Linked DNA regions of Larkinella insperata. The protein of the gene in region 1 interacts with the protein of each later gene in a pairwise test. Links are inferred from orthologs where the notes say so. Each region holds a gene or a part of one and is shown in the gene's direction. Other genes may lie near its edges.

Evidence for each region.
Region 2: the proteins of recA (region 1) and dprA interact in binary tests that used the Bacillus subtilis proteins (3 or more experiments, as listed by UniProt). The link is inferred for Larkinella insperata from one-to-one orthologs.

The regions. Positions count from the first base shown.
Region 1 is NZ_CP110973.1:3,619,604-3,628,092, forward strand. What follows is about bases 2,237-5,181. They hold recA (recombinase RecA), read left to right. Parts: upstream 2,237-3,146; coding sequence 3,147-4,217; downstream 4,218-5,181. Other genes in these bases: OQ371_RS14535 (lipid A deacylase), read right to left, coding at 2,237-3,042; OQ371_RS14545 (citrate synthase), read right to left, coding at 4,388-5,181. Also shown: OQ371_RS14520 (aminopeptidase), read right to left, coding at 1-178; OQ371_RS14525 (Nal1-like putative serine protease), read left to right, coding at 424-1,512; OQ371_RS14530 (hypothetical protein), read left to right, coding at 1,593-1,874; more of OQ371_RS14535, read right to left, coding at 1,879-2,236; more of OQ371_RS14545, read right to left, coding at 5,182-5,674; OQ371_RS14550 (hypothetical protein), read right to left, coding at 6,034-6,450; OQ371_RS14555 (acyltransferase family protein), read right to left, coding at 6,580-7,713; OQ371_RS14560 (LysR substrate-binding domain-containing protein), read right to left, coding at 7,917-8,489. UniProt on the Bacillus subtilis protein: Multifunctional protein involved in homologous recombination, DNA repair and competence.
Region 2 is NZ_CP110973.1:4,768,499-4,776,935, forward strand. Bases 4,096-6,988 are described here. They hold dprA (DNA-processing protein DprA), read left to right. Parts: upstream 4,096-4,935; coding sequence 4,936-6,042; downstream 6,043-6,988. Other genes in these bases: alaS (alanine--tRNA ligase), read right to left, coding at 4,096-4,341; OQ371_RS19390 (MerR family transcriptional regulator), read left to right, coding at 4,447-4,776; OQ371_RS19400 (DUF4394 domain-containing protein), read right to left, coding at 6,095-6,988. In the rest of the region: OQ371_RS19370 (BlaI/MecI/CopY family transcriptional regulator), read right to left, coding at 89-460; OQ371_RS19375 (nuclear transport factor 2 family protein), read right to left, coding at 621-1,088; OQ371_RS19380 (hypothetical protein), read left to right, coding at 1,325-1,606; more of alaS, read right to left, coding at 1,687-4,095; more of OQ371_RS19400, read right to left, coding at 6,989-7,675; OQ371_RS19405 (capsule assembly Wzi family protein), read right to left, coding at 7,869-8,437. UniProt on the Bacillus subtilis protein: Protein that helps load RecA onto ssDNA during transformation. Binds cooperatively to circular ssDNA, is able to bridge different segments of DNA. Favors the loading of RecA onto SsbA- or SsbB-coated ssDNA and formation of RecA-DNA filaments.

The DNA.
Region 1 (8,489 bases):
TTCGTTTGAGCGAATCTGGAAACGACGCGTCCGCCAGCACCTCTTCAACGGGGCGGGTGTTCCATAAAATCCGGAATTGACCTTTGGCCTGCATCCAGCCGTAACCGATTAGTTCGTGGAACCAGATGCCCAGCACAATACATACGCCCAACAGCGCCAGCAGGATTTTTTTGATCATGAACAAAAATAGACTAGAATAAGCCGCAAACCATAAAACCTGTACCGATACTACGGTGTTCTTAAGAAACTAACGGTGTCTACAAAACCGACATCAATAAGACATTTATCCGGGGAAAAACCCTCTTCGGACGGGTAATTTTCTCTTTCTTTTTTTTGGTATTTCGTATTCCGCTTCACACGAGTAAACGGTTTTTAACGTCGTTGGTGGTCAGCAATGACCCCAAATTCTTAAATTTTAACAGCATGGCTAGCTACAACGAAGTATTGGCAGCGCTGCGGGAATACCGCAACGAACTGGAAGAGCGGGTTCAAACCGAGATCGAATCGCAGTTTGAGGAAGGCAGCACCATCCTGAACGCGTTTTCCGCCAGGGGTGGCGTTTCGGCATTTGCTACACCCTTGTCGAACGTGCACGCTTCCGGCGTTGGTATTCGGATCAGGGGAGGCAAGCCCGTCAAGGATAATTTTGTGTTGAAGGTGTACGTGTTCGACAAGCTGGATCTGGGCGCTAACACGCCCGCCATCACCCGGAGTTTTCAGGGCATTGAAGTCGATGTAGAGCCGTTGCCGATTCAACTGGCGCTGAGCAAAGCCGAAGCCTTGGCCGCCACCACCGTCGACGATCACCGCAGCAAACAGCGGCCCATTGTCGGGGGCGTTTCCATTGCTCCCCTGAACGAATCCTTTGTCGGTACGCTGGGGTGCTTTCTGCAACGGACGGTCAGCGGGTCCAAGCAGGTCTTTGTCCTGAGTAACAACCACGTTCTGGCCGATACCAACCGGCTGACCATCGGAACCGCCGTTGTGCAGCCGGGGCCGGAAGTAGCGCCGACGAGTCCCAACGACGTTTTTGCCGCCCTGAGTGCCTTCATTCCCATTCAGTTTCCCGCCACCCGCATTGATCCGGTGGTGAACGTGTTTGATGCGGCTATTGCCGTGGTGGCCGACGAAAGCCTGATTCGCAAAGGTGCCATTCTGGGGATCGACAAGTACGAACCAAAAGTAGCCGCAGCCGTTCCCGGTATGCGGGTGATCAAATCCGGACGAACCACCGGCGTTACTACCGGCATTGTCACGGCGACCCGCGTCAACGGCGTGCAAATCAACTACGGAACCCGCACATCCCCACGGATCGCGACGTTCAACGATACCGTTGAAATTGTGAGCGAAGACGAAAGCAAACCGTTCAGTATGCCCGGCGATTCGGGATCGGTGATTCTGGACGTGGATACCGGCCGGCCCGTGGCGCTTCTGTTTGCAGGAGATGGCCGGACGACCACCGCCTGCGATTTTGGTGGTGTGTGCCGGCAGTTTCAGGCTTTTCCAATTTAAGCGGAAGTTTGGACGAAGGTTGCAGAAACCACCAGCCGCTTGTACCTTAGTAAATACAACTTGTATTTAACCAGCTAGTTATGGATCAGATCGTTCACATTCCGGGCCGCCCCAAAACCGAGCAACCGCCCAATCTGGGAGATTTAGCCGCTTCAGTGCATCTGCATCATCCGCAGGTGATCCGGAGCGGAGTGACGACGACCCAGGAGGGCGAGTGGGCGATTCTGGCCGTGGTCGAAAAAAACACGCCAGTGCCCATCCGTACCATAGAACGGGAGTGTCTGGGCTTTCCGGTGATCTACCAGGAGGATTCGGGCCGGGTGCCGGTGGCCCGACCGGCCTATCCCGGATCAGGTGAGTAAGCGTTTACCGGCCAAACCAGATGTAAACTCCTTCCGAATGCTCAAATAGGTGATTCGCCAGATCATAGTGCGGTTCGAACCGGACGGTCACCCCCAGGCCGTCCGTTATTTTTACATCCTTCAGAAACCGAGCGATCAACAGCCGCCGGTGAGGCTCCCGGTAGGTGCTGTTGTACCGGCGCGTGTAACTCTGGTAAAGATCTCCGCCCAGGTCAGCCCGGTAGAGGTTGCCGTTCCAGTAGCTAAGCAAAACCGTGACGGGCTTCAGATGGACGGTCAGGTTGGGGTAAAGAGCCCCACCGGAAGACGGTTTGTCAGCGTTTTCGGAGTAGCCCACCAGGTAAGTGTCCAGTCGGGCGGAACGGACCAATCCAGGTGTCGGATTCTGCCACGTCAGGCTCAGGCTCCCGGCGGCATTCAACGCCGTCCGGACGGGCAGCGGGCTGCTGATGTTCTGACCGCCCGCGTGAAAGGCGGTGACCTGTACGGGGATGGAAAGGCTCCACGCCTGACCTGGATCGCAGATCCGTTGTTTGAAGGACAGGCCACCCCAGAAGTGCTCCTGACGCGCGTAACCGGGCAGCGTGTTCTGGAGGTAACTTATCCAGAAATCGAAGAACGTGCGCTTGGTTTGGTGATTGATTTGCAGCCCGTTCTCGATGCGTTGCTGGAGTAGCCGTTCGAAATTGTACAGCGGCTCGATCAGCCTGTGACCCACCGATCCTTCCAGCGTCCCAAAAAGGTAGTTCCAGTTGCGGTGCCGGAACTTGATGGTGAACGTTGGCGCCAGCTGCGTAATGCGGTCCTGTCCGAAGTCTTTTTTAACGTAAACGCCCGCTTCCAGCACAACGTTTGGGGCCGGTTGGCAGGCGACGCGCGGGTTAAACTGGTACCCAAATAATGTGTAGCCGTCAGCGATGGGACCGAAGTATTCATTGTTCCGGACAAACCCCAGGCCGTTGAATCGGAATTGCCATTTTTGGGCACTATCCAGAGACGCCCGCTGTTCCAGTGCCTGATTGGGTAATTGAGCGGAACTTGTGTGTGAGATAAAATATAGATAGCATATAAATATGGTATATGTTTGCCGGTAGTGGTATCGGACGTTGCAGGACTGTTTGATATGTGTTATCTTTAAGCGGGCAATAATGGGCAAAATACGCTTCATGTATTACTGATTATTTTACAAGCTGCACTTGCAATTTTGTCCGAAAAATGCTAATTTTATAAGGTTAAACATACTAAAAATCAATTTTTGCGTAAACACATCACATGGCACAAGCACCTGCTAGTACGGCTAATGACAGCAAACTGAAAGCCCTGCAAACGACCATCGAAAAGTTGGATAAAGCCTACGGAAAAGGAACCGTAATGCGTCTGAGCGAGAGCAAAGTCGTTGATGTTCCGGTTATTTCGACGGGTTCGCTGGGGCTGGATCTGGCGTTGGGAATCGGCGGTGTTCCGCGCGGCCGGGTCGTTGAAATCTACGGACCGGAATCGTCGGGGAAAACGACGTTGACGATGCACTGCATCGCCGAAGCGCAGAAGAATGGCGGCCTGGCTGCCTTTATTGACGCCGAACACGCTTTTGATCGCGTCTATGCCGAGAAGCTAGGAATCGATACGAAAAATTTATTAATCTCTCAACCCGACAACGGTGAGCAGGCACTCGAAATCGCTGAGCACCTGATTAGCTCCGGTGCCATCGACATTATCGTCATTGACTCCGTTGCCGCTCTGGTTCCGAAAGCCGAACTGGAAGGCGATATGGGCGAGAGTAAGATGGGTCTGCAAGCCCGGTTGATGTCGCAAGCCCTGCGGAAACTGACGGGGGTAATCAATAAAACGGGTTGCTGCTGCATCTTTATCAACCAGTTGCGTGAAAAAATCGGCGTTATGTTCGGAAATCCCGAAACAACGACCGGTGGTAACGCCCTGAAGTTTTATTCTTCCGTTCGGTTGGACATTCGCCGGATCGGACAAATCAAAGACGGTGACGATATCCTGGGGAACCGCACGAAAGTGAAAGTGGTTAAGAATAAGTTAGCCGCTCCGTTCAAAGTAATTGAATTCGACATCATGTACGGTCAGGGCATCTCGAAAGTGGGTGAAGTCCTTGATCTGGCTGTTGAACTCGATATCGTGAAGAAATCAGGTTCCTGGTTCTCGTACGATGGAAACCGGCTTTCACAAGGCCGCGATGCGGTTAAAAACCTGCTGCTGGACAATCCTGAATTGATGGCCGAACTGGAAGCCAAAATCCGGGCGCAGGTTAACAGCGACGAAGGTGCTCTGGTGGATGCTTCTGGTAACGCAGCAGAGGACGAAGATTCACTGGACTAAGCTGTTTCGCAGTGCGTTGCTTTGAAAAATTGAAGCGGAGTGTTTTAATTATTGTTTGACAAATGAAGAGGTGGTTGGCTGTTGCTGACCACCTCTTTTTTGCTTTACAGGCTAGCCCTAAACACAAAACCCGACCAGAGCCGGGTTTTGTGTTTAGGGTATCGTATGATTTAACGATCCGCCAGCGCTTTGAATTCCCGCAGCGTGGCACCGGTGTAAATCTGACGCGGACGACCGATCGGTTCTTTCTGTTCGCGCATTTCTTTCCACTGCGCAATCCAGCCCGGCAGACGGCCGATGGCAAACATCACCGTAAACATATTCGTCGGGATTCCCAGCGCGCGGTAGATGATACCCGAATAAAAGTCAACGTTCGGGTACAGCTTACGCGATACGAAGTATTCGTCGCTCAGAGCGGCTTCTTCCAGCCCTTTGGCGATTTCCAGAACCGGGTCGTTAACGCCCAGTTTGCCCAGTACGTCGTCGGCGGCTTTTTTGATGATTTTGGCGCGCGGGTCGAAATTTTTGTAAACGCGGTGACCAAACCCAAACAGCCGGAAGCCGGTTGTCTTGGCGTTTTTAGCCATATCAATGTATTTGGCAACATCACCACCGTTCTCCTTGATCTCTTCCAGCATTTCAATTACCTCCTGGTTGGCACCACCGTGCAACGGTCCCCAGAGGGCGTTGATACCAGCCGAAATCGAAGAATAAATGTTGGCCCGGGACGATCCCACCAGCCGAACTGTTGAGGTCGAGCAGTTTTGCTCGTGGTCGGCGTGCAGAATCAGCAGTTTGTTCAGGGCGCTGGAAACCACCGGATCGGTTTGGTATTCTTCAACCGGCAGCGCAAACATCATCTGCAGGAAATTCGAGCAGTAATCGAGTTGGTTTTTGGGGTAATTGACCGGGTGACCCTGCGATTTTTTGTACGACCAGGTGGCAATGGTCGGAATTTTTGCCAGCAAGCGGATGATGTGCAATTCGGTCTGATCCGGTGCTTTTTCATCGTACGAATCCGGGTAGAATGCGCTCAGGGCGCTAACCAGCGACGACAGCACGCCCATCGGGTGCGCGTTGTTGGGGAAGCCTTCAAAAATCTTCCGCATGTCTTCGTTGACCATCGTATGACGCCGGATGCGGTCTTCAAAGGCATTGTATTGTTCCTGCGTTGGCAGTTCGCCGTAGATCAGCAGGTAAGCTACTTCCAGAAAGCTGGCTTTTGCGGCCAGATCTTCAATTGAATAACCCCGGTAATGCAAAATGCCCTCTTCACCATCCAGAAATGTAATTGCACTCTGGGTGGCACCGGTATTTTTATATCCTCTGTCTAAGGTGACATAGCCCGTCTGGTCGCGGAGATTGGAAATGTCAATGGCTTTTTCGTTTTCACTACCAACAACAACTGGAAATTGATAGGTTTTACCATCGACAGATAATTCGGCTGTGTTTGACATACGTATTCGGGGTAGAGTAAATCGGTTATGGTAAATTGGAATAATTAGGTTGGCACTCCATCGTATCGATACCTGCAAAATGTGAAAGGTACCCAGGGCATACTCACCGCAACGGTAGACTCCGCGCCGGGCGAAATTAGCCAAAAACTAGTAACGACACATGATTACTTTGGTAAAAACGTAAGGAAAGTCCAAAATCTACTTGTTTAACCCAAAATCAAGGGCATTAGTTGCTGCTATACCGGAATGATTGGTCGGTTCCTGCTCCCATTCCTCGCATACGGTTTCACCGTCAAAAATGCGATCGAATTGATGCCGCCGGGTATCGGGGACAAAAGCCCGGAATGGCGCGGTCCGCATTAGCGCTTGGTCCGCTTCGTCGTGAGCACATCGTACGACGTTTTCCCGAAAACAATCGCCATAATGACAGGCAGCAGGACCGCGCCGGTTTTGAATCCGGAACCCGTAAATTGATAGGTGCCGGACGAAAACTGGGTGTAGGTCTGAAAAACAAGGAAGAGGCAAAAGACAAATAAGCCGACTGCCAGCACCACCGCTACGGGACCACTTAATACCCGCTTTATAACGAGGCTGATAACCAGGGCCGCCACTACCGTTGCTGCCACCGTTGCCATGGCTTTGGGCAGGGTTTCGAGGTAATCGTGGTCGTACCAGAAAATACCGATTCGACCGATGAGATTGGGGTGGGCAAGTAGCCAGCCATCAACGAGGATCAGAATAAATAGAACGAGGTAATAAAATAGGTTGTTGCGCATTTGGAAATAGGGATTGTAAAAATCAAAAGCCAATCTACGGCAGTTTTGGCGAATAAAAAAAGCCCCATTTGGGGCTTCGGGGCAGAAATACGCAGTGCGACGGTTTCGATCAAGTCAGGGGAGGAGGAGTTAGGATGCGGGCTGCGGCTGACTGGCGGGTACTTGAAGCCGGTACCGTTTATCGGGGCTGTACTGGGCGGTGGTAGGTCCGGATAGCCGGTTCTGAAGCCAGCGAAGAATCGGTTTTTCAGCGTGCTGATGCAGTTGCCAGCTTGCCCAGCACAACAGGCCAACCAGCAGGAGATTGGCCGGAAGAACATAGGGCACCAGGTGCAGCATGAGCAGGGCGTGCGTCATCACCATGAAAGCGGGAACGTGAATCAGATACAGAATGTAGGAGGCATCGCCCTGCTTGAGCAGCCAGGCCGGGCAGAAGGTCCGTCCGGCGATTTCTCTTTGAACAACGCTCAACAGCAGTATCGTGGTCGGTACCCCAAAGCCCCAAACCCGCAGCCAGGCGTCGGAAGGCTTAACGAATTCGCCCGTCAGCAGAAAAATAAACAGAGCCACTCCCAGCACGATCGGCGGAATCCGGAACGAGTACCGACGAACCAGCCAGTAGGCCACGATTCCCAAACCGAATTCCAGGTTAAACGGGCTAAACAGAAAATACTGCAACCACCCGAAGTGGGGGATGCCCGCCCAGTTCACCAGGCTGGTGTAGAGGGTTGCCGCCAGAACGAAAGCCGGCAAAATCAGCAGCGTTCGGGAAATAATGACCAGCCCAAACAAACCGTAAAAATAGAGTTCGAAGCTCAACGACCAGGTAACGGGCAGGGGACTGTCGTGGGCGGGGATGAGCGTCAGTGTTTTCAGGAGATCGACCGGATCAAAAGAGTACGGGAGCCACTGCAATGAGGGCGCAACCTGCCTGATTCCGATTAGCGCGATACCGGCCAAAATAACAACCGGCCAGTAAATGGCGTAGATTCGTCCCAGGCGCTTTTTCAGATACGGCAGGAACTGCTCCGGGCGGTTGATTTTTGAAAAGTTGGTGTGGGTAATGATAAAGCCGCTGATGATGAAAAACAAATCGACGCCCCCAAAACCGGCTTTGAAACAGCGCAGCAGAGGCAAGTGAATATCGACCTGCTCCGTGACCATAAACAAATGAAAAAAGGTAACCAGCAGGGCCGCAACGGCCCGCAGGGCCTGGATCGATTGAAACGTTTGAGGAACGGAATGAGTTGGACGGAGAATCATTGTGCATATAGTTTAAAATAACCGGATTGTTCGGGCACATGGCTTCTGGTCGCTGCGCGGAAGATCAGCGAAATTCATGGAACTGTAGCAAAGCACAGCGGAAGGGTTACGGAGTTGAAACTTATCATTTTATTGTACATGCAATATACAATAAATTCATTCACTTCCCGAACTTTAAGTGAATGAAAAAGCGTGGAGGGGGCTTACTGATTGTAATATCGGCGGGCAAAGGTCATGAAACCAGCAGCGAGTCCCTCCGGTAAGCCCTGGAGATGGACAAAACTGAACGTGCGGGGTAAACGGAAATCTTTGATGGACACAACTTTGAGTTCACCGCTCCGGACTTCTTTCTCAATCGCCCGGGATGACAGAATAGACAGGCAGTTGGCGTGTTCCAGAAACGACTTGATGCTCTCCGAACTCCCCAGGTGCATCACCACCGTTAAACTGGAAGGGCGGATGCCCCGGGCCTGTAGCGCCGTTTCCAGCACTTCGAGCGTACCCGAACCGCGTTCGCGCAACACCAGCGGCAGGTTGCTGAGTTCTTCCAGTGTAATTTCCTTCAGGCGGCTGTAGCGGCTTTTGCTGTGAACCACCGCCACCAGTTCATCCTGCAGAAAGTCGTGGTACTTCAGGCCGGCATGGTGTTTTTTGCCCTCCACAATCCCCAGATCAATCTCTTTGGCCGAAACCGCGTGTTCGATCATCTCGGTATTGCCGGTTAGCAGGCTGAGCTGAATGGTCGGATAGCGTTCGTAATACGACGCCAGCAGCGG
Region 2 (8,437 bases), 1.2 Mb from region 1 along the record:
AATACCGGCATTTTTTCCCTTTCGAGAAATAGCTTGTAGATCCCAAACAGGATCATCAGGCAGAAGCTGGACTTTAGAAGATAAACCATCATTTTTTCTTCTTTTGAATTTCGGTGTCGATAATCCCGCGGAGTGTTTCCAGTTCTTTTTCTGATAAACTGGTTTGGGTCGTGAAAAAAGAAGCGAACTGGGCAACCGAGTTGTTGAAAAAGTTTTTAATCAGCCCGTTGACGTGCGTTGAAAAATAGTCTTCCTTGCTCACAAGTGGATGATACTCTCTCGAATTACCGTATTCTTTATATCCAATAAATCCTTTTTCAATGATGCGCTTCAGCAAAGTGGCGACCGTCGTAGGGGCTGGTTTTGGCTCCGGATAGGCATTTAACAGATCGCGCATAAAAGCCGTCTTCATTTCCCATAAATAATTCATAAGTACCTCCTCGGCTTCGGATAACTTCATCATAAATACCGTAAATTCTACAGTTATAGATTTTGTACTACAAATGTAGAATATAAGTTTAAAAAAACAAGCGTAGAGAAAAAGTTAAATCGTAAAGTTGGTTTTTCGAGACGGCACATTAGACCCGGTATGAGTTCCGGGCCTTGTCGAAAAGCCGTAATTAAAAAGGGTTCTGGAGGATGAAGCCATTCCAGTCGAGCGCGGATTGGTAGGAGTATTCGCGCCAGTTGCCGATCAGTCCGTCGCGGATCCGGATGCTGACCATGCCGTGCGTTGTGGAGCCGTAGTTCAGGGAAAATTCCCCGGAGCCGGTCTGGGTCTGCTCGTCGAAGGCCAGGTGGTGCCAGACCATCTGCGTAACTTTCGGGCGGCCTTTCCAGCCCCCGAAAAACTCAAAAATCCGGTCGCGGCCCCGGTAAATCTGCTTGTTCGGCGGTTCGGAATAAATGGCGTCCAGCGCAAAGCAGTCGGCCGCTTTACGACCGTTGTTTTCGTTTAATCCGGCGGCAATGGTCTGCATCAATCGCAGGAACTCCGCCCGGGTAATCGGTTTTTGACGGGATGATTGGGCGGTTGACGTAAAGAGTACTCCGAAAAAGAAAAAAGCAAGCAGGAAAATTTGTCTCATATTTCAGGCAATGGGGGCGCTCCTTTGCTCAACGACCAGCCGGCTGAATCATTGTTGGCGGCTCAACGGTTCCCGTAAATTTCTGCCCGTCAATCCGGCATAGCAGAGCGATAATAGCCACTGCGCCGGGTCAGTCGGAATTTTCTTGACGGCTACGCTGACCTGCACGGCATTGACCAACCGGACCGGCAACTTTTACGAATCCTGCTGGTTATATAAAGAAAATCACACCTTGTATGGAAAGAATGTTCATTGTACGCGCCGTTGGAGTTGATGAATTCGGCGTAGAAACGCCCACCACGATTCCCATGAAGTTGGCCGAAGAGCCGGAAGCTGAACTGATCGTTGAGGATCTGGACACCCAGTATCCACACCTGAAACACCGGGTGGTTGAAATTGAAGAACTCAAAACACCCGGGCAGGTGGAGGATTGGCAGAACTCGTATCTGGGAACGGTATTCGGATCGGAACACCAGGAGGGAGATCAGGACGGGAAAAGCAATACCCCCGCTATTTGACCCTGAATGGGATAGAGTTGGTTTATAGTGACCTCGGAGTCACCACCGTCAGTCACTATAAACCCGACCTCAAACGCTTTTTATTGCAGCAATTCCCGGCCTTTGGCCAGCGCCCGGTCGAGGCCGCTGGCATCCGAGCCGCCCGCCGTGGCAAAGAACGGTTGGCCACCGCCACCGCCCCGGATTTCTTTCGCCAGTTCTTTCACCAGGTTTCCGGCATGGAGGTTCTTGTCCTTAATCAATTCCTCCGGCAGCATCACGGCCAGTTGCGGTTTGCCGTTGATGTCGGAACCCAGCACCACCGCGAGCTTGTCCACTTTGGCTTTCAGATCGTAGGCCAGTTGTTTCAGCGCATCGGCCGATGGCACTTCCACGCGTTCGATGATCACAAAATGGCCGTTGCTGGCGTGAACTTTGGTCAGCAGATCGGTCTTCACCTGCTGCAATTTCTCGGCTTCCAGTGCTTCAATTTTCTTTTGCAGCTGGCCGCGTTCGTCCAGCAGGCTCTGCACGGCTTTCAGCACGTCTTTCGGTGCTTTCAGCAATTCCTTCAACTGGTCGAGTGTGGCCTGCTGTTCGTTCAGGAGCGCCAGGGCCCGCTCAGCCGTAACGGCTTCAATCCGGCGAACGCCCGTTGAAACTGAACCTTCCGACGTAAACTTGAAAAGGCCAATCTGCCCCGTCGCCGGAACGTGCGTACCCCCGCAAAGCTCAACCGAGTAGCCGGGATCAAACGTGATGACCCGGACAAAATCGCCGTATTTTTCACCGAACAAGGCCATGGCGCCCAGTCCTTTGGCTTCTTCGATGGGGACGTTACGGCGTTCGTCGAGCGGAATGTTCTCCCGGATTTTCTCGTTGACAATCCGCTCCACTTCCGCCAGTTCCTCGTCGGTTACTTTGGTAAAGTGGGAAAAATCAAACCGCAGCGCATCCGGACCGACGTACGAGCCTTTCTGCGCCACGTGTTTGCCCAGTACATCCCGCAGGGCCGCGTGCAGCAGGTGAGTGGCCGAGTGGTTATCGGAAATGGCGGTGCGCCGGTCGGCATCCACTTTCGCCAGAACGTTCGCGTGATTATCCAGCACATCTTCCAGGTCCTTGTCGTTGGAAACGTGGATGATCAGGTCGTTTTCTTTCCTGGTATCCGCAATGCGCACTAGGACTTTTTCGTCGCCAACGTGCACTTCCAGCACGCCAGTGTCGCCAATCTGGCCCCCCGATTCGGCGTAGAACGGGGTCCGATCCAGCACGATCTGGTACTGAGTGCCCTGTTTGTTCTGCACTTTCCGGTATTTGGCAATCCGCGCTTCGGCCTGCACCTGATCGTAGCCCAGGAATTCAACACCGTCGATGTCGTGGAGTTCGGTCCAGTCGCCGGTGGAGGAAGACGCATCTTTCCGCGACCGCTCTTTCTGCTGCTGAAGGGCTTTCTGGAAACCGGCTTCATCAATTGAAAAGCCTTTTTCGCGGGCAATCAATGCCGTTAAGTCCACCGGGAAACCGAAGGTGTCGTTGAGTTCAAAAACCGTTTCCCCGTCGATGGTTTGCTGGCCTTTTTCGGTCAGTTCCGCCGTAATTTTGTCCAGCAGTTTCAGGCCGTTTTCCAGTGTGCGCAGGAAAGCTGCTTCTTCTTCGCGAATGACCGTGGCCACAAAATCGCGCTGGGCGTTCAGTTCCGGGAAGACATCGGCAAACTGCATTGCCAGCGTCGGCACGAGTTTGGTCAGGAACGGTTCGGTAAAGCCGAGGTACGAATAGCCGTAGCGAACGGCCCGGCGCAGAATCCGGCGGATGACGTAACCCGCCCGCGCATTTGAGGGAATCAGGCCGTCGGCAATGGCGAACGAAACCGCCCGGATGTGGTCGGCAATCACGCGCATGGCCACGTCCGGATATTCGCGCTGTGAACCTTTATAGGTGATACCCGACAGCTCTTCGATCACCCGGATCGTGTGCGTAAATACGTCGGTGTCGTAGTTGGAGAGTTTGCTCTGGATGGCCATGCAAAGCCGTTCGAAACCCATCCCGGTATCGACGTGCCGGGCGGGCAGCGGTTCCAGCGAACCGTCGGCCTTGCGGTTAAACTGCATAAAGACGAGGTTCCAGATTTCGACCACCTGCGGGTGATCGGCGTTGACCAGTTCCTTGCCGGGTTTCTGATCGATGTCGGCCTGCGGGCGCAGATCGACGTGAATTTCGGAGCACGGACCGCACGGACCCGTATCGCCCATTTCCCAGAAGTTGTCTTTTTTATTGCCGAGAATGATGCGGTCTTCGCCCACGATCGGTTTCCACAAATCCCAGGCTTCCTGGTCGAAGGGAACGTTGTCTTTCTCGTCGCCCTGAAAAACCGACACATACAGACGGTCTTTCGGCAGTTTATACACGTCCGTCAGCAGTTCCCAGGCCCAGGTAATGGCTTCCTTCTTGAAATAATCGCCAAACGACCAGTTGCCGAGCATCTCGAACATCGTGTGGTGGTAGGTGTCGAAACCCACATCCTCGAGGTCGTTGTGCTTGCCCGAAACCCGCAGGCATTTCTGCGTATCGGCCACGCGCTTGGCCGGAGGGGTTCCGTTGCCCAGGAAAAAATCTTTAAATTGGGCCATTCCCGAGTTGTTGAACATCAGCGTGGGGTCGTTTTTGGCAACCAGGGGCGCGGAGGGCACAATCAGGTGGTCTTTACTGCGAAAGAAGTCTAGAAAATGCTGGCGAATTTCGGAAGAAGTCATGGTACCTTTGGGGCCGTCTGTACCAATCGGACGACGACGGATTGAATTGTTTTGCAAATTTACGGAAAACTTGTGTTTCTTCCGGGCAGATCGGAAGTTTGTTCTATGGAGGAGTTAACCAAACGGTACTATGGCATCCGGGAAGTGGCCGACATGCTGGATGTGAACATTTCGAAACTGCGGTTTTACGAAAAGGAATTCCCTTCGCTCAAACCCCGGAAAAACCGCGCCGGTGACCGAATTTATACCAAAGATGACATCGAACACCTGCGGGAAATTCTGGAGCTGGTGGAAGAAAAAAAACTGACGCTGGAGGGCGCCCGCCAGCACCTGAAAAGCCGTAATTCCCGCCAGACGGAGATCAAGCAAATGATCAGCCGGTTGCGGGAAATCCGCAAGTTCCTGGTCGAAACGCGGGATCAACTGGAAGGCTAACGAAGAAGTTGCGTTTGCCCGCTCCAGTTGGCTTATCAGCAAAGGCCGGTTTTCGAACTCCGACCCGGCTGGACCAAAGCCGGAACACACAAATTTTATAGGTCTCTCCGTTACTCCGGCACCCGGTCCGCGTCTTGATAGAAACCAGTTGCTTACCGAGTGAATCTCCCTGAATTATTCTATCAGTCGGCGTTAACGTCCGTGCCCGGCGTGGGTGGCGTTCTGATTCGTCAGTTAATGAGTTATTGCGGCTCGGCGTCAGAAGTATTTCGGTCGTCGGTGGCCCGGCTTGTCAAAATACCCGGAATTGGAGATGTGACGGCGCGGGCGATCCTGCATCCCGAGGTGTTGCGGGAGACCGAACGGGTGCAGCAGCGGTGCGAAAAACTGGGCGTTCAGCAACTCTTCTACACGGATTCTCAGTATCCGGCCCGGCTCAAAGCGCTCTACGATGCCCCGCCGATGCTGTACTGGCAGGGGCCCGCCGATCTGAACACCGACCGAACCATTGGCATCGTGGGAACCCGTCAGGCCACGGACTACGGTCGCCGGATCACCGAAGAACTGGTTCAGAACCTGCAATCTTACCGCCCGATCGTTATCAGCGGTTTAGCATACGGAATTGACATTGTGGCCCACCGCGCCAGTCTGGTCAGTGGTCTGCCCACCATCGGTGTCATGGCCAGCGGTCTGGATATAATCTACCCGCACGTTCACGCGAAAACGGGGCAGGAAATGCTCCGGATGGGCGGCCTGCTGACCGAAAATCGGCCGGGAGTGAAGCCCGATCCCCGGTTGTTTCCGGCCCGCAACCGGATTATCGCGGGTCTGAGCGACGTGGTGATCGTGGTGGAAGCTGCGGCCAAAGGGGGTGCCCTGATCACCGCCGAGTACGCCAACAATTACCACCGGGAGGTGTTTGCCGTGCCGGGTCATCTGAATCAGACGTTCTCGCAGGGGTGCAACAAATTGATTCGGGAGAACAAAGCCCAGATTTACACCAGGCCGGAGGATATTGTGGAAGCGCTGAACTGGGATCAGACGGCTGGTAAAACCGCGCCAGCAGAAAAAACGCTGCTGGCGCTGGAGTTTACCGAAGAAGAAAGTCAGATTTTGGCGCTTTTCCGGCAACAGGCCGATTGGCACATCGACGAACTCAGTTGGCGCAGTCAGGTTCCGGTTAGTAAACTGTCGTCGCTGCTGCTGAATCTGGAGTTCAAAGGAATTATCCGAAGTCTACCGGGAAAGAAATTTCAGTTGAATTAGTCCGTACCGGCAAACCGGCGGGTGTTTCCGTCGAGTCTGCCGGTACGTCAGGTTAAAAACCTAAGCCAATCGCAAAACCGCGCACCGTAGTCGGGAATTGACCCATGTTGGTCAGTGCTCCGCTGTTGAGGTCGATGTGGTAGAGGTTGGTGGTTGTCCCGCTCGTCAGCAGGGCATAGCCTTTGTTGCTGCGCCCTCCAATATCGAAACCGTTTGTAGCCGTAATGGTGATGCCCAGCGGACTCCCCCCGACCACCGTTCCGGCGTTGGGCGGAATCTGGCGGTACAAACGGTTGGAGTAATCGTCGAGATCGTACAGTACCGTGGTGGTCGCGCCCTGGTAATTGTTCGTGTACGCAGCCGCCCGCACCGACGGTTTATCGACGGCATTCGGCCCGTAGTTGAGGGTGCCATCCACCGCCACTTCGCCCGTAACGGGGTTGATGCGCAGGTTTTGTCCGGAATTGCTGATGACCCGGATGCGGTCAACGGTCGGGTTAAAATCAAAACCGTAATCGCTGCCAGTCAGGGTCGGGGTAAAAGCACCCATGCCAATGACGTTAGCCTGAGCGTTGGTGGTTCCGGCCGGATAGGTGATCGCGTAAATACGGCTGGAGTTGCCCAGAGCGTACAACTGCCCCGTAGCCGGGCGCATGTCGATGCCGCGGATGGTTTCGCCCGGTTGCAAACCGGTGATGGTCCGGAGGGTCGGGTTGATGTCCCAGGGATTGAAGATCAGCAGGTTGTTGCCACTGACAGCGTACGCAACGGGATCGGTCGGAATGGCCAGGCCAAGGTACGACTTGGTGCCCAAATCGCTTAGTTTCTGGAGGTTTCCATTGGTCAGGTTGACGTGGCCCAACTCCGACTGATCGCCCACCCGGTAGACGAGCAACGCGTGCTTATTGTCGGACGAAATATCAAAACCGGCGGTGCTGGCGATGTCTTTGCCCAGCGGCCCTACTTCCACCAGCGTACCGTTGTTGGGCGGGTTCTGGAGGTACAGGCGGTCGGAAGCCGGATCGACGTCGTACAGCGCGGTGCTGCTGGAAACGCCCCGGCTGTTGGTGTAGGCAACTGCCGAGATGGCCGGGTTGGTGCCGCCGTTAATTGCCCCATCCTGGCCCCCGGGCTGAAGCAGGCCGGTGTTCGGGTTCAGGCGCAGGTTCAGACCGGTGCTGGTTACAACCCGAATCAGATCGACAGTGGGGTTGAAATCAAACCCGACGGCGTCGCTGTTCAGTCCGGGGCTGAATGGCTCACTGCTCACTGCCCGGGCGGTGCCAAATTCCTGGTCGATAACGTAAATGCGGCTGCTGCTGCCCAGACCGTAGAGCTGGCCGGTAGCGGGCCGGAAGTCGATGGCCAGAATTTTTTCGCCCGGCTGTAACCCCGTGATTTCGGTATCCGACAAATTGCCCATCGGGTTGGCGATGCTCTTCTTGTTCAAATGGTTGTCGTCCGTCAGAACAAAAAACTGAAGTTCCGTTGCACTTTCCCGCGCCCCGCTGTGTCGCTTAGCCGCTGATTGGAGGGGCTCCTCCGGGTTGGTACATGCGTTTAGGCCCACCAGGAGGGCAACCGCCCACGCGCCCGCGGCCGTACGGAACCGATTGTTCGCAATCGTAGTCATGTTTCAAAATAGTTTGAATGGTTGAATAGATAGGATTCAACAGGTTTACGAACGAAGTGGGGCCTTTAGATTTGCAGAAAACAAAAATCCTAGGGTGCGGAACCGATGAAAAAATGCAATAACTTACTAATTAGTAAGTTAAGTAGTGTTGGTTCAACAAAAAATAAACGGGAATGCAGGAGAAGGGGATTTCTTACCAGTTCTTTTTAATGGACAAGAATCCGCCGGTCTGCCTTGGGTAAAGCTCGCCCTGATCGTAGGCCAGGCTCACCGCCAGCGTGGTATGGTTCAGGTGGGAAAAGGAGTACTGAGCGGAGAGAAGCGCGGAAAACTGCTCGAAGGGCGGAGAATAAGGCTCATTGAAGGTGCCATAATTGCGGCTGAACGACGCCCGGGCGCTAAGCTGAACCTGGTGAGCAGCGGCTTCCAGCCCCAGATACCAGACATTGACACGGTTATTGGGGAAAAAACCACCTCCAATGTACTCGCGGACCCGGGCGGTATAGTCGGCGCGGGGGGCAATGAAGGGCGTGCCGATGGTGCGGCTGAAGTACGACCAGCCTTCCCGGTATTGGCCGTGGTTGAAATAATTGTCGGCACCCTGATACTGCGCGGTCTGGTCGAATACCGGGCCGCTCTGGTTGGTGGTCGACAGCCATTCCACGACGGCAGCTTTCCAGCGGAACCGGCGGGCTGGCCCGACCGTCCGATTGCGCACCCGCAGGCCCCACAAACCGTCCGGAAAATTAATCAGGACCACCC